Regions from separate parts of the Streptomyces sp. NPDC003023 genome, predicted to be linked through region 1. Evidence: riboswitches for the same ligand, from Rfam matches in the RefSeq annotation. Region 1 holds a riboswitch; the other holds the start of a gene.

Region 1 (7,457 bases):
CGGTGCCAGGGAGTCCGCGATCGGACGGCGCAAGCTGATCCGCAACACCATGTTTGGCGCGCTGGCCATGGTGCCGCTCTCCGGTGTGGTGCTGCTGCGCGAGCTCGGCCCGCTGCCGGAGAACAAGCTCCGCAAGACCCTGTGGGCCAAGGGCAAGCAGCTCATCAACATGAACACGAACGAGCCGCTGCGTCCCGAGGACGTCGTGGTCGGGTCGCTGACCTTCGCCATGCCCGAGGGCCTGGAGGAGAGCGACCACAACTTCAACACCGAGATCGCCAAGGCGGCCCTGATGATCGTCCGGCTCCAGCCGGACGACATCAAGGACAAGCGTGAGCTCGAGTGGTCCCACGAGGGCATCGTGGCCTACTCGAAGATCTGCACCCACGTCGGTTGCCCGATCAGCCTGTACGAGCAGCAGACGCACCACGTCCTCTGCCCGTGCCACCAGTCCACCTTCGACCTCTCCGACGGCGCCCGCGTCATCTTCGGTCCGGCCGGTCACCCGCTTCCGCAGCTGCGGATCGGTGTGAACGCCGAGGGCAACCTCGAGGCGCTCGGCGACTTCGAAGAGCCCGTCGGTCCTGCCTTCTGGGAGCGCGGATGAGTACTGCAACAGACACGAAGCGGAAGGCTCCGGCCGGCGAGAAGGTCGCCGACTGGGCCGACGGCCGGCTCGGGATCTACTCGTTGGCCAAGGCCAACATGCGCAAGATCTTCCCGGACCACTGGTCCTTCATGCTCGGCGAGATCGCGCTCTACAGCTTCATCATCATCATCCTCACGGGTGTGTACCTGACGCTGTTCTTCCACCCGAGCATGAACGAGATCGAGTACCACGGCTCGTACGTGCCGATGCAGGGCATCCGGATGACCGAGGCGTACGCCTCGACGCTGGACATCAGCTTCGACGTCCGCGGTGGTCTGCTCATCCGGCAGATCCACCACTGGGCCGCGCTGATCTTCCTCGCCGCGATGTTCGTGCACATGATGCGCGTCTTCTTCACGGGCGCGTTCCGCAAGCCGCGTGAGATCAACTGGCTGTTCGGCTTCCTGCTGTTCGTCCTCGGCATGTTCACCGGGTTCACCGGTTACTCGCTCCCGGACGACCTGCTCTCCGGCACCGGTGTCCGCTTCACCCAGGGCGCGATCCTGTCGATGCCGATCGTCGGCACCTACATCTCGATGTTCCTGTTCGGCGGGGAGTTCCCGGGCCACGACATGGTGGCGCGGTTCTACTCGATCCACATCCTGCTGCTGCCGGGCATCATGCTCGGCCTCGTGGTGGCGCACCTGATCCTGGTCTTCTACCACAAGCACACCCAGTTCGCGGGCCCCGGCCGTACGAACAAGAACGTCGTCGGCATGCCGCTGCTGCCGGTGTACATGGCCAAGGCCGGAGGCTTCTTCTTCCTGGTCTTCGGTGTCATCGCGCTGATCGCCGGCATGTTCACCATCAACCCGGTGTGGGCCCTCGGCCCGTACCGGCCGGACATGGTGTCCACCGGCGCCCAGCCCGACTGGTACATGGGCTTCGCCGAGGGTCTCGTCCGAGTGATGCCCGGCTGGGAGATCAACCTGTGGGGCCACACGCTCGTCCTGGGCGTGTTCATCCCGCTGATGCTCTTCGGTGTGGTCCTCGCGGCGCTGGCGGTGTACCCGTTCATCGAGTCGTGGATCACCGGCGACAAGCGTGAGCACCACATCCTGGACCGTCCGCGCAACGCCCCGACGCGTACCGCCCTGGGTGTCGCCTGGGTCACCGGCTACGTGATCATGCTGCTCGGCGGCGGAAACGACATCTTCGCGACGCAGTTCCACATGTCGATCAACGCGATCACCTGGTTCGTCCGGATCACGTACTTCGTCGGACCGGTCCTGGCGTTCATCATCACCAAGCGGATCTGCCTGGGTCTGCAGCGGCGCGACAAGGAGAAGGTGCTGCACGGACGCGAGTCCGGCATCATCAAGCGCCTGCCGCACGGTGAGTTCGTCGAGGTCCACGAGCCGCTGTCGCAGGGCGACCTGTACAAGCTGACCGCGCACGAGCAGTACGCGCCCGCCGAGATCGGCCCCACGGTCGACGAGAACGGCGTGCGCCGCAAGGTCAAGCTCACCGAGAAGCTGCGCGTCAAGCTCAGCAAGGGCTACTACGGCGGGGACAACCAGATCCCCAAGCCGACGACCGAGGAGTACAAGGAGATCACCAGCGGCCACGGCCACCACTGATCACCTGACTGAAGCGTCGCCACAGCGCGGGCCCCGTCCACTCGATGGACGGGGCCCTTCGCTGTCCCCGCAGCCTCGATAGGGTGGACCCTGCCCGCCCCCTACGGCCTGGCGGCCGGTGGGGGGAACCAGCATGTGGACCCAGGAGCGGACCATGAACGTATGGACCCCGGTTGGCGGCGACAGCGCGGCGGCCTACTCCTGGCCCGGCGTGCTGAACGCCCTCCTCGACAACCGCGACCAGAGCGCCGACGCCACCGCCTGGGCCATGGACCGCATCCTGAGCGGCGAGGCCACCAACGCCCAGATCGCGGGCTTCGTCACCGCGCTGCGCGCCAAGGGCGAGACCGTCGAGGAGATCTCCGGTCTGGTGCGGACGATGTACGAGCACGCCAACCTGATCGAGGTGCCCGGTCAAAGCGTCGACATCGTCGGCACCGGCGGCGACGGCGCGAAGACCGTCAACATCTCCACCATGTCCGCGATCGTCGTCGCGGGCACCGGTGCCAAGGTCGTCAAGCACGGCAACCGCGCCGCGTCCTCCGCGAGCGGCGCGTCAGACGTACTGGAGAAGCTTGGCGTCAACCTGGAACTGACCCCGCAGCGCGTCGTCGAGGTCGCCGCGGAGGCGGGCATCACCTTCTGCTTCGCGGTCAGGTTCCACCCGGCGCTGCGGCACGTCGCCGTCGCCCGCAAGGAACTCGGCATCCGCACGGTCTTCAACTTCCTCGGACCACTCACCAACCCCGCGAAGGTCAGGGCACAGGCCACCGGTGTGGCCGACGCCAGGATGGCGCCGATCGTGGCGGGGGTGCTCGCGGAGCGCGGTTCGTCCGCCCTGGTCTTCCGCGGCGACGACGGTCTCGACGAGCTGACGACGACGGCCACGTCCCGTGTGTGGGTCGTCCGGGACGGCGCCGTGCGGGAGGAGACGTTCGACCCGCGTGACATCGGCATCGACCTCGTACCCGTGGAGGCGCTTCGGGGAGCGGACGCGTCGTACAACGCGGACGTGGCACGCCGGCTGCTGGGCGGCGAGACCGGCCCCGTACGGGACGCGGTGCTGCTCAACTCGGCGGCGGCGCTGACCGCGCTGGAGCCGACGGACGGCACGCTGAACGAGCGACTGGCGGCCGGCATGGCCCTGGCGGCACGGTCGATCGACTCCGGCGCGGCCAGGGCGGCGCTGGAGCGCTGGGTGGCGGCCAGCAACTCCTGACTGTGACGAGGGCGCGGTCCGCATCGCGGACCGCGCCCTTGCGCTGTGCGGAACGTGTGGCAGGATGCTTCCCAAGGTCATGAGTGACAGCGATTACGGCCCCGGCCCGCTGTCCGGCAACCCTCCGTCCGTGGCGGGGTGCCCCGGGTGAAGACCAGGCCGCAGGCAGCGAGGTCTGTGGCAAGCGCGGACCCCCGCGGCATCGTCGAATGCCGCGTCCCTGGGGTCCTGGTCCTCAAGGGAGCAGTCTCGTGAGCAAGCGAATGCGATAGGGCGTTCCAGCCCCTTCTTCATCACGCCCTCGCACGGCGACGTCCGTGCGCAGAGGCACACCCGTATCCGGGTTTCCGAAGCCGATTCGCCTTTCTCCCCCCCACCTTCGGTGGGGGTACCCCAGCTGGGAGACACCGCCATGTCCGCGTACCCGAACACCGCCGAGACCGCTGTCGCCGACACCGCCGCCGACCCCTCCCACTGTGCCCCGCTGCCGGTCCTCGGCCGGGACGTCACCGTCCCGCTCGTCACCGGCGGCGAAGTCACCTACGCGGCCCTCGACTACGCGGCCAGCGCCCCCGCCCTCCAGCGCGTCTGGGACGACGTCGCCGCGTACGCCCCGTACTACGGCAGCGTGCACCGGGGTGCCGGGTACCTCTCGCAGCTGTCCACGGACCTGTTCGAGAACAGCCGGGTCCAGGTCCACGAGTTCCTCGACTGCCGGGAGGGCGACCAGGTCGTCTTCACCCGCTCCACCACCGACTCGCTGGGGCTGCTCGCCGCGGCGCTCCCGGCCGGCTGCGAGGTGTTCGTCTTCGAGACCGAGCACCACGCGTCGCTGCTCCCGTGGAGGGGCGCCCGCGTGACCTACCTGAACGCGCCCCGCACGCCGGACGAGGCCGTGCGCACGCTCGAGAGCGCGCTCGCCGCCCGCGACCCCCACGGGCCCGCGCTGGTGTGCGTCACCGGCGCCTCGAACGTCACCGGTGAGCTGTGGCCGGTGAGGGAACTGGCGGCCGCGGCCCACGCGCACGGCGCCCGCATCGTGCTCGACGCCGCCCAGCTGGCACCCCACCACCCGGTGTCCGTCCGGGAACTCGGCGTCGACTGGGTGGCTTTCTCCGGGCACAAGCTGTACGCGCCGTTCGGTTCCGGAGTGCTTGCCGGGCGGGCCGACTGGCTGCGGGAGGCGGAGCCGTACCTGGCGGGCGGCGGGGCGTCGCGCACGGTCGCGCGGCGGGCCGACGGCGGCGTCGACGTCGAATGGCACACCACTGCCGCACGGCACGAGGCGGGCTCCCCGAACGTGATCGGTGTCTACTCGATCGCCTCCGCGTGCAAGGCGCTCACGGAGGCGGGCTTCGAGGCACTGGTCGCCCGCGAGCAGCACCTGATCGCGAAGGTCCGGGCGGGTCTGGCCGAGGTGCCGGAGGTCAGGGTGCTCTCGCTGTTCGGTGACGACGCCCCCCGGGTCGGCGTGATCTCCTTCGTCGTGGACGGCTGGAACAGCTCGCACTTCGCCGCGGCGCTGTCCGCCGAGTACGGCATCGGTGTACGGGACGGCCTGTTCTGCGCGCACCCGCTGGTGCGCACCCTGCTGGGCAGCGACCCGCAGGACGTCGGCGAGTGCGGCGCGCCGGAGGCGGTGCCGGGGGAGAGGTCCCTCAACGCCATCCGCGTCAGCTTCGGCGCGGGCACGCCGGACGAGCACGTGGAGCGGTTCGTGCGCGCCGTGAGGGAACTGGTCCGCGACGGCGCGCAGTGGAAGTACCGCACGGAGGACGGCCGCTGCGTCCCCGACCGGGGCTGAGTCAGGCCGCGAGACGGGTGCCGACCAGCACCATCCGCAGCGCCCGCTCGGCGGCGTCGGCGAGGAACTCGCCTGCCCGGTCCAGGGCCTCTGGCAGCGCCACGGGCGCCGGCACGATCGAGCCGTAGGCGTCCACGCCCGCGGCGGTGATCTCGCGGACGCCGGCGCCGAGCGTCCCGGCGAGCGCCAGTACGGGCTTTTCGGCGGCGCGCGCCCGGTGCGCCACCTCGGCAGGGACCTTGCCGCGCACGGTCTGCTGGTCCAGGGCGCCCTCCGCGGTGATCACCAGATCGGCGCGGGCCAGCCGGGCGTCCAGATCCACATGGTCCAGCAGCACGTCGAAGCGTGGCAGCAGCCGGGCGCCGAGCGCGGCGAGCCCCGCGCCCAGACCGCCCGACGCCCCGGTGCCGGGGGCCGTCCGCAGATCGACCGGGACCGGCAGCGTGTCGGTGAGCAGCGCCGCCCACCGTTCGAGGGCCGCCGACAGCATCTCGACCTGCGCCGGTGTCGCGCCCTTCTGGGGGCCGAAGACCCGGGCGACACCGTGCCGTCCGCACAGGACGTTGTACGGGTTGCACGCCACCAGGATCTCCGCACCGGCGACCCGCGCATCGAGGCCGGCGGTGTCGATGCGGTCCAGGCGCCGCAACTCCCGCCCCCCTCGGGGCAACTCGACTCCCTCGGCGTCCAGGAGCCGGACGCCGAGGGCCTGAAGCGCGCCCGCCCCGCCGTCGGACGTGCCGGAGTCGCCGCAGCCGACCAGGATCCTGCGCGCACCGGTGTCCAGCGCGGCACGGACCAGCTCTCCCACGCCGTAGGTGGTGGTGGCGCACGGGTCGCGGCGGTCCGGCGGCACCAGAGCAAGCCCGGCGACGGCGGCCATCTCCACGACGGCGGTGCCGTCGCCCAGCAGCGCGAAGTGCGTGTGCACGGGGCTGCCGAGCGGCCCGGTCGCGATGCGTGGCACGAGCCTGCCGCCGGTCGCGGCCGCCAGCGCCTCCGCCGTACCCTCACCGCCGTCCACCAGCGGGATCAGATCGATGACGGCGTCGGGTACCACCCTGCGCAGGCCCCGCGCGATCGACTCGGCGGCCTCATGGGCGGTCAGCGACTCCTTGAAGCCGCTCGGTGCGACGGCGATGCGGTAGGGGGTACGGCTCATGGCTGGGTCTCCAGAAGGACGGGCACGCCGAACAGCGGCCAGACGGCGAGGGCGAACAGCAGCACCACGGCGGCGCTGAGCGGGGCGAGCAGGGCGGACAGCCGCAGCAGATCGCGGGAGGTGAACGTGGGCACACCGTCCGGCGGGTCGAAGAAGAGCGTGACCGGCTTGGCGGAGGCGGGCAGCGTGTGACAGAAACCGGCCGCGGCGGTGGACGCGAGCGCCGCCGCGACCGGATTGACCCCGGCGCCGACGGCCGCGGCCACCACCAGCGGGACAAGGACGGAGGAGCGGGCGGAGCGCGACTGCAGGACGAGATGCGCGGCCGTACTGACCAGCACGATCACGGTGAGGAACAGCCAGGCGGGCAGCCCGTCCGGCAGCCGGCCCACCAGCCACCCCGCCGCGCCGGAGTCGGACAGCGCCACCCCCATCGCGGTCGTCGCCGCCATGAAGAGCAGCAACGGCCACGGCACCGTTCGCAGCCCGTCCTTCAGACGTACGGTCCCCAGAGCGGGCGAGGCCGCCACGACCGCGCCGATCAGTGCGACCAGGGCCGGCGGCACCCCGTGCAGCGGTTCACTGCACCACAGGGCCACCACCGTGCCCAGCAGCATCACGCACCGGGCCTCCGGGGTGGTCAGCGGACCTGTCACGGGGGTGGGGGAGTGTTCCTGGAGCGACTCGGCCGTGATCTTCACCGGCCCGCGCCGCTCCGCCCGCGAGGTCGTCGTCAACAGGACCGTCTCAGCGGCCAGATGGGACGAGACGACCGCCAGCGGCAGACCCAGCAGCAGCCACTCGACGAACCCGAGCCGCTCACCGGTCTGCTCCCACAGCACGCTGACGGTGATCAGGTGCGCACCCGCTCCGATGAGGGTCGCGACCGCGGAGAGCAGAACGACCGTGGGGAAGAGCAGCGCCAGCATCACCACCAGCCGCCGCCGGTCGGCCAGCACCTTGGCCAGCGCGAGGAACACCGGCATGGCCAGTGCGGCACGCCCCGAGGTGGCCGGTACGGCGAAAGCCGTGACCACCAGCGC
Region 2 (7,457 bases), on a different contig from region 1:
GGGCGAGATGAAGCGCACCCAGTACGGCATGCCCTTCGTCGCCTCCACCCGGCTGCTCTTCTACAACAAGGAGCTCTTCACGGAGGCCGGGATCACCAAGGCCCCCAGGACCTGGAAGGAGCTGAAGGAGGACGCGGAGCAGCTCAAGCTGAACACCGACGTCAAGTACCCCTTCGCTCTGCCGCTCGGTCCGGAGGAGGCCCAGGCGGAGACGATGATGTGGCTGCTCAGCGGCGGCGGTGGCTACACCGACGAGCTCGGCAAGTACGCCATCGACTCGCAGGCGAACATCGACACCTTCGACTGGCTGAAGGAGAACCTCGTCGACGAGGAGCTCACCGGCCCGGTCGCTCCCGGCAAGCTCAACCGCAAGGACGCCTTCGCCGCGTTCACCCGCGGTGAGGTGGGCATGCTCAACGGTCACCCGTCGCTGCTGCCGGCCGCGGAGAAGGCCGGCGTCAAGGTCGGCAAGGTGGCGCTGCCGGGCAGGGACGGCCAGGCGGACGCGTCGATGGGCGTCGCGGACTGGATCATGGGCTTCAAGCAGAACGGCCACCGCGAGGAGATCGGCAAGTTCCTCGACTTCCTCTTCACCGACGCGAACGTCATCGAGTTCGCCGGAGGGAACGACCTCCTTCCGGTGACCGTCTCCGCCCAGGAGGCGATGAAGCACGACCCGGAGCACGCGAACCTCAGGGAGTTCCTGGAGGTCCTGCCGGGCTCCGTGCTCCCGCCGGTGGGCAAGACGTCGTGGGCCTCGGTGAGCGAGAACATCAAGAAGAACATCGGCGGCGCCGTGGCACCGGGCGGCAGCGCCGCGCGCACCCTGGACCGAATATCCCAGGACGCCAGGGCGGCCGAGAACGCGGAGTGACCCCGTTGCCGGGGCCGGGCCACCGGGCGGTCGGGGACGACCTGACGCCGACGGGTCCGACCCGTCAGTGGGCGCCGATATGTTGGATCGTATGACCGACGACCAGGGGCCCGGCACCGAGGGGCCGGACGACCACGAGCTCCCCGAGCGGGACCGGGCAGTCCTGGCCATGGAGCGGCGTTCCTGGCCGGGGCCCGGGGTCAAGGAGCGGGCCATCAGGGAGCAGCTCGGCATGTCCCCGGTCCGCTACTACCAACTGCTCAACGCCCTCCTCGACGACGCCCGTGCCCTCGCCCACGATCCGGTCACCGTCAACCGGCTTCGCCGTGTGCGGGACGCGAGGAGAAGTCGCCGATAGGGTCGGGAGCATGGGCAGCTCCCCGTACGCAGAAGCAGCCGACTCCATGCCGACGCCGTCCACCCCTGCCGGTCGTGACGGCATCGCGGCCCTCCTCGAACGGCCCCGCCGGGCCGTGATCGCCCTCGACTTCGACGGCACGCTCGCCGAGATCGTGCCCGACCCCGAACAGGCCCGCGCCCATGAGCGCGCCGTCCCCGCGCTCGCGGCCCTCGCGCCGAAGGTGGCCTCCGTCGCGGTGATCACCGGCCGCCCAGCCGGGGTCGCCGTCCGCTACGGCGGCTTCGCCGGCGTCGAGGGCCTCGACCACCTCGTCGTCCTCGGCCACTACGGCGCGGAGCGCTGGGACGCGGTCACGGGCACCGTCCGGGCGCCGGCCCCCGACCCCGGGGTCGCCGCCGCACGGGCCGAGCTCCCCGGCTTCCTCGACGGGATCGGCGCCTGGCACGGCACCTGGATCGAGGAGAAGGGCCGTGCCGTCGCGGTGCACACCCGCCGCGCCGAGGACCCGCAGGCCGCCTTCGACGCCCTTCGCGAGCCTCTCGCGGCGCTCGCCTCCCGGCACGGGCTGATCCTGGAGCCCGGGCGCATGGTCCTGGAGCTCCGTCCACCGGGCATGGACAAGGGCGTCGCACTGTCGGAGTACGTACGCGAGACCGGGGCCGAGGCCGTCCTGTACGCGGGTGACGACCTGGGCGACCTCGCCGCGTACGGGGCCGTCGACAAGCTCCGCTCCGACGGCGTTCCCGGCCTGCTGCTGTGCAGCGGCAGCGAGGTCACCGAACTCGCGGAACGCGCCGACCTGGTGCTGCCGGGCCCGGGCCAGGTGGCCGACTACCTGGCGGCCCTCGCGCAGCGCCTCTGACCACCTTCGCGCCGCGTCGGTCGGTCGCCCTTCGCGTGGCGTCGGTCGGCCACCCTTCGGGAGCGGGGTCGGCCTGTCGGTGTCGTCTCGCTCTCCGGTGGCGCGCAGGCCGTCGCCGACCGCCCCCGCGCCGCGCCTCTAATCGCCGTCGCGCAGCGCGTTCAGCTGGTCGAGGAACCACTGCCGCGGGGGCAGCGCGGTCGCTGCCGCCGCCAGGCGCTTGGAGCGCTCGGCCCGCTCGTCGGCCGGCATGGCCAGCGCCTCGTGCAACGCGGCGGCGGTGCCGCTGACGTCGTACGGGTTGACGGTGATCGCGTCGTCGCCGAGCTCCTCGTGGGCGCCCGCCTCTCGTGACAGCACCAGCGCGCAGCCGAGGTCGGTAACGACGGGGATTTCCTTGGCGACCAGGTTCATGCCGTCCCTGATCGGGTTGACCAGCGCCACGTCGGCCATCCGGTACGCGGCCAGTGAGCGTGCGAAGTCGTCCTCGACGTGCACCACCACGGGCGTCCAGCCGTCCGTGCCGTACTGGGCGTTGATCTCGTCCGCGAGCCGGGAGACCTCGGCCGTGTAGTCGCGGTAGACCGCGAGATCCTGGCGCGAGGGGTAGGCGAGGGCGATGTGCACGACGCGCTCGCGCCACTGTGGACGCTGCTCCAGCAGCTCCCGGTAGGCCAGCAGTCCGCGGACGATGTTCTTGGACAGCTCGGTGCGGTCCACCCGCACGATCGTGCTGCGGCCCTCACCCGCCTGCTCGCGCAGGGCGGCCATGCGGTCGTCCACGTCGGACCGCGCCGAGCGCTCCCGCAGGAAGTCGCCGTCGGCGCCGAGTCCGTGGACCCCGAGCCGTGTCCGCCTGCGGCCGTGGCCCGGGATCCGGTACTCGAAGGCAGGCTCCTGGTCCTTGGGCCACAGCGACGCCCCGTCGTACTGCACCAGCACGGATGCGGCGCAGCTCTGGAACGCCCGCAGCCAGCGCTGGGTCAGGAACCCCAGGCGGTCCGCGCCCAACATTCCGAGCAGCAGTTCCTCCGCGATGTCGCCCGGCAGCATCCGGAAGTACTCCGGTGGCGCCCACGGGGTGTGCGAGAAGTGCCCGATCCGCAGGTCGGGGCGGAGTTCGCGGACCATCCCCGGCACCAGCGCCAGGTGGTAGTCCTGCACCAGCACCACCGCGTCGTCGGCCGCCTCCTCGGCGAGCGCCTCCGCGAACGCCAGGTTGTAGAGCCGGTACGCGCCCCACTGCCGCCGGAACTCCTGACCGAAGGCCGGCTCGAGGGGCGTCTGGTACAGCATGTGGTGGACGAACCAGAGCACCGAGTTGGCGACGCCGTTGTACGCGTCGGCGTGGACGGTCGCGTCGATGTCGAGCATCCGTACGCCCGGCTCGCCGACCCCTCGCCGTACGGCCTCGCGGTCGCCGTCGCCCAGTGCCGCGCAGACCCACAGCGACTGTGCGTCCGAGCCGATGGCGGACAGGCCGGAGACGAGTCCTCCACCACCGCGGCGGGCGTCGAGTTCTCCGTCGTCGTTCAGCGCGTAGGAGACAGGGCCGCGGTTGGACGCGACGAGAATCTGGGCTGCGTCGGAGACCATGTGGCGAAACCTAGCCCGTACCGCTGGGCCTCAAACGTGTGTTTCCGGGCATGATCCGGCCGTGGCGCCGCGGGCCCACCGGTCAGTGGTCGCGACGGCGGGCGCGGGTGGCGGCCAGGGCGACGAGGCCCGCCGCCGCCAGGCTCAGGGCGATACCGCCCAGGAGCCACAGCTGTTCGGCCGTGCCCCCGGTGCGGGCCATCTCCACCTGGTACTCCGGTGCGGGGGCCGGGGCCGTGTCACGCTCCAAGGTCCCTTGCGGGGCCGGTGCGGCGGGGTGTGACGGCAGGGCCGTCGCCGGGAGGGCGGGCCCGAGGGCCGCGGCGGCGGTGACCGCCAGCGTGCCGAGGAGACGGGACAGCCGCTCGTGGGTGCCGGACGTGGTGTCCCTGCGGTGCCTGCGGTGCCTGCCGTGTGACGGAGCCAGAAATCCGATAGGTCCCATACATAGGAAATGTATGCAAACTGACCGGAAGGTTCTGTTTATGCCGCGCGACGCGCCGCGTACTCACCGATCTCGAGCATCGGCGGCCGCTCCTCGGTGTCCACCTGGTACGTCCGTGGGGCGAACCCGTTGTCCACCCGCTCGAACTGGGTGATCGACGGGCGCACCAAGTGCGGTCGGGAAAGCCGCAGTTGAGCGGTGCGGTAGATCGTCGCGGCCATCCTGCCGAGCGCCTGCCCGTCCTGGTGGCGGTGCTTGCGGGTGCCGACGTCGACCTGGGCCAGCGCGTCCAGGCCGACCAGGTTCAGCGAGTCGACCAGCAGACCCAGCTCCACGCCGTAGCCGACGGGGAAGGGCAGGCGTTCCAGCAGCGAGCGCCGTGCCGCGTACTCGCCGCCCAGCGGCTGGACGAACCCGGCGAGCTGCGGCCAGTGCAGGTTCAGCAGCGGCCGGGCCACCAGTTCCGTCACCCGGCCGCCCTGGGCCGGTGCCCCGTCCGGGCCGGGGGCAGCGCCGCCGCCCAGCGGGCGGTCGTACATCGCCTTGACGAACTGGACGTCCGGCTCGGTCAGCAGCGGGCCGACGATGCCGGAGACGAAGTCGGGGGAGAAGTCCCGCAGGTCCGAGTCGCAGAAACAGACGATGTCACCGCTTGTCACCATCAGGGAACGCCACAGCACCTCGCCCTTGCCCGCCACCGCGGGCAGTCCGGGCAGGATCGCGTCCCGGTGCACCACCCGCGCACCGGCGGCCGCGGCCACCTCGGACGTACGGTCGCTCGAGGCCGAGTCGATCACGACCAGCTCGTCGACGAGCCGGACGTTCTCCATCAGCTCCCGGCGGATGATCGTGACGATGTCCCCGACCGTCGCCTCCTCGTTGAGCGCGGGAAGCACGACACTGACCGTCGTACCCTGCCTGACCTTGGCGGACAGCAGCCGGTCCAGGGAACGGTCGGATGCTGACCAGGAGCGCCGGCTCAACCAGCGCGCGACCTCATCGAGCACTTCCATCTCCCTTGACAGTCGGCCGTGTGACCCATCTCGCGACTCGGACGACTATCTCAACCGTCCGGTGCTTCGGTTACAGTCTTGAGCAACGCGAACGACCCTCGCATCTCGGGGGGTCCAAGCACACAAACGCCCGGACCGCACGTCCGGTGCCATACCGCTCATCCAGAGGGGCAGAGGGAACGGCCCGTTGAAGCCCCGGCAACCCTCCCGCCGACCGCGAGGTCACGGTGGGGAAGGTGCCAATTCCGTCTTGTGGCGAAGTGCGTCACGAGGAAGATGAGGAGAAAGGGCCTCGCCATCATGGCTGCGCAGACTGTCGCAAGCACCTCCGCAAACACCACCGCCCCCGCTTCCACCTCCGTGGACCTCGGCCCCGCCGCCGCACTCGCGTGCCGCGAGTGCGGACAGCGTTTCGAGCTCGGCCCCATCTTCGCCTGCGCCGAGTGTTTCGGGCCGCTCGAAGTCGCATACGACCTGCCGAGCGGCAGCCCGGAAGAACTGCGGAAGCGGATCGAGGCCGGACCGGCCAACATCTGGCGCTACGCCCCCCTGCTTCCCGTCCCCGCGGACGTGGCCGACAAGCCGAACCTGAACCCGGGCTGGACCAAGCTGGTCAAGGCCGACAACCTCGCCCGTGAACTGGGCGTCACCGGCGGTCTGTTCATCAAGGACGACTCCGGAAACCCGACGCACTCGTTCAAGGACCGGGTCGTCGCCCAGGCCATCGAGGCCGCCCGCGCCTTCGGCTTCACCACCCTGTCCTGCTCCTCCACCGGCAACCTCGCCGGCGCGGTCGGCGCCGCCGCCGCGCGGGCCGGATTCCGCTCCTGCGTGTTCATCCCGCACGACCTGGAGCAGGGCAAGGTCGTCATGGCCGCGGTGTACGGCGGGGAGCTCGTCGGCATCGAGGGCAACTACGACGACGTGAACCGTTTCTGCTCCGAGCTCATCGGTGATCCGCTGGGCGAGGGCTGGGGCTTCGTCAACGTCAACCTCCGCCCGTACTACGCGGAGGGCTCCAAGACCCTGGCGTACGAGATCTGCGAGCAGCTCGGCTGGCGGCTGCCGGACCAGCTCGTGGTGCCGATCGCGTCGGGCTCGCAGCTCACGAAGATCGACAAGGGCCTCCAGGAGCTGATCGCGCTCGGGCTCGTCGAGGACAAGCCGTACAAGATCTTCGGTGCCCAGGCCGAGGGCTGCTCGCCGGTGTCGACCGCCTTCAAGGCCGGGCACGACGTCGTACGGCCCCAGAAGCCGAACACCATCGCCAAGTCGCTCGCCATCGGCAACCCGGCCGACGGTCCGTACGTGCTGGACATCGCGCGCCGCACCGGCGGGGCGGTCGAGGACGTGAACGACGAGCAGGTCGTCGACGCGATCAAGCTGCTGGCCCGTACCGAGGGCATCTTCGCCGAGACGGCGGGTGGCGTGACGGTGGGTGTGACGAAGAAGCTGATCGAGGCGGGCGTGCTCGACCCGGCGCTCACCACCGTCGTCCTGAACACCGGCGACGGCCTCAAGACCCTCGACGCGGTGGCCGAGACCTCGCAGGCGACCGCCGTCATCCGCCCGAGCCTGGACGCGTTCCGCGACGCCGGCCTGGCCGCCCACTGACCATCCACTCCTGAGAGGCGACGAACATGAGCGTCAACGTCCGCATCCCCACCATCCTCCGTACGTACACGGGTGGCCAGGCCGAGGTCCCGGCACAGGGCGCGACCCTCGCCGAGGTCATCGCGGACCTGGAGAAGAACCACACCGGCATCGCGGCCCGCGTCCTGGACGATCAGGGCAAGCTGCGCCGCTTCGTCAACGTGTACGTGAACGACGACGACGTCCGTTTTGAGCAGGGCCTCGAGACGGCCACGCCCGACGGTGCGGGCGTGTCGATCATTCCCGCCGTCGCCGGCGGCTGATCCCTCCCCCGGGAATTACCCGCAGTTACTGAATTGCCCCCTCCGCTCGAGAAGCGGAGGGGGCAATTCAGTATGGTTGAGCGCGGTAGAGTCTGGGAAGCACCCCCGCCGGCCGCTCGAGAATGCCTTCAGGTTTCGCAAGAATGCGGCCAAACCATGCGATCGAATTGCCGTTTAGGCGTCATTTGCCGGGCCCGACTTGCCCCGGAATTTTGCGAATTCGCATGAATCGGCCGTTCGGCCCTGCCCAGATTTCTCGTCCGAATGACCTGTTGCAGAGGGCAGTTGGGCAGATACATTCAGCCGCGGTCGACGCGTTCCGGCGCACACCCCTCCTGCTGGGGTGAGGTCTGACCCGGGTCCGCGAAGTGCGGTCCTGCGCAAGGGCCA

What was found. A riboswitch is a leader RNA that binds a small molecule or an ion and turns the genes downstream of it on or off. The one in region 1 is predicted to bind S-adenosylmethionine.
Region 2: it holds a riboswitch for S-adenosylmethionine, as region 1 does, so the genes downstream of both, thrC (threonine synthase) here and ACFYV1_RS10030 (aminotransferase class V-fold PLP-dependent enzyme) in region 1, are expected to answer to the same signal.

What each region holds. Positions count from the first base shown of each region.
Region 1 is NZ_JBIAPL010000002.1:386,505-393,961, forward strand. It holds gene ACFYV1_RS10015 (Rieske 2Fe-2S domain-containing protein) at 1-607, shown strand, start outside; gene ACFYV1_RS10020 (cytochrome bc complex cytochrome b subunit) at 604-2,229, shown strand; gene trpD (anthranilate phosphoribosyltransferase) at 2,384-3,448, shown strand; SAM riboswitch class IV at 3,524-3,641, shown strand; gene ACFYV1_RS10030 (aminotransferase class V-fold PLP-dependent enzyme) at 3,861-5,252, shown strand; gene ACFYV1_RS10035 (glycerate kinase) at 5,254-6,414, opposite strand; gene ACFYV1_RS10040 (SLC13 family permease) at 6,411-7,457, opposite strand, start outside.
Region 2 is NZ_JBIAPL010000005.1:358,745-366,201, reverse strand. It holds gene ACFYV1_RS19730 (ABC transporter substrate-binding protein) at 1-874, shown strand, start outside; gene ACFYV1_RS19725 (DUF3263 domain-containing protein) at 966-1,232, shown strand; gene otsB (trehalose-phosphatase) at 1,243-2,097, shown strand; gene ACFYV1_RS19715 (trehalose-6-phosphate synthase) at 2,236-3,693, opposite strand; gene ACFYV1_RS19710 (hypothetical protein) at 3,776-4,138, opposite strand; gene ACFYV1_RS19705 (glucosyl-3-phosphoglycerate synthase) at 4,177-5,145, opposite strand; SAM riboswitch class I at 5,307-5,434, shown strand; gene thrC (threonine synthase) at 5,452-6,765, shown strand; gene ACFYV1_RS19695 (MoaD/ThiS family protein) at 6,792-7,067, shown strand.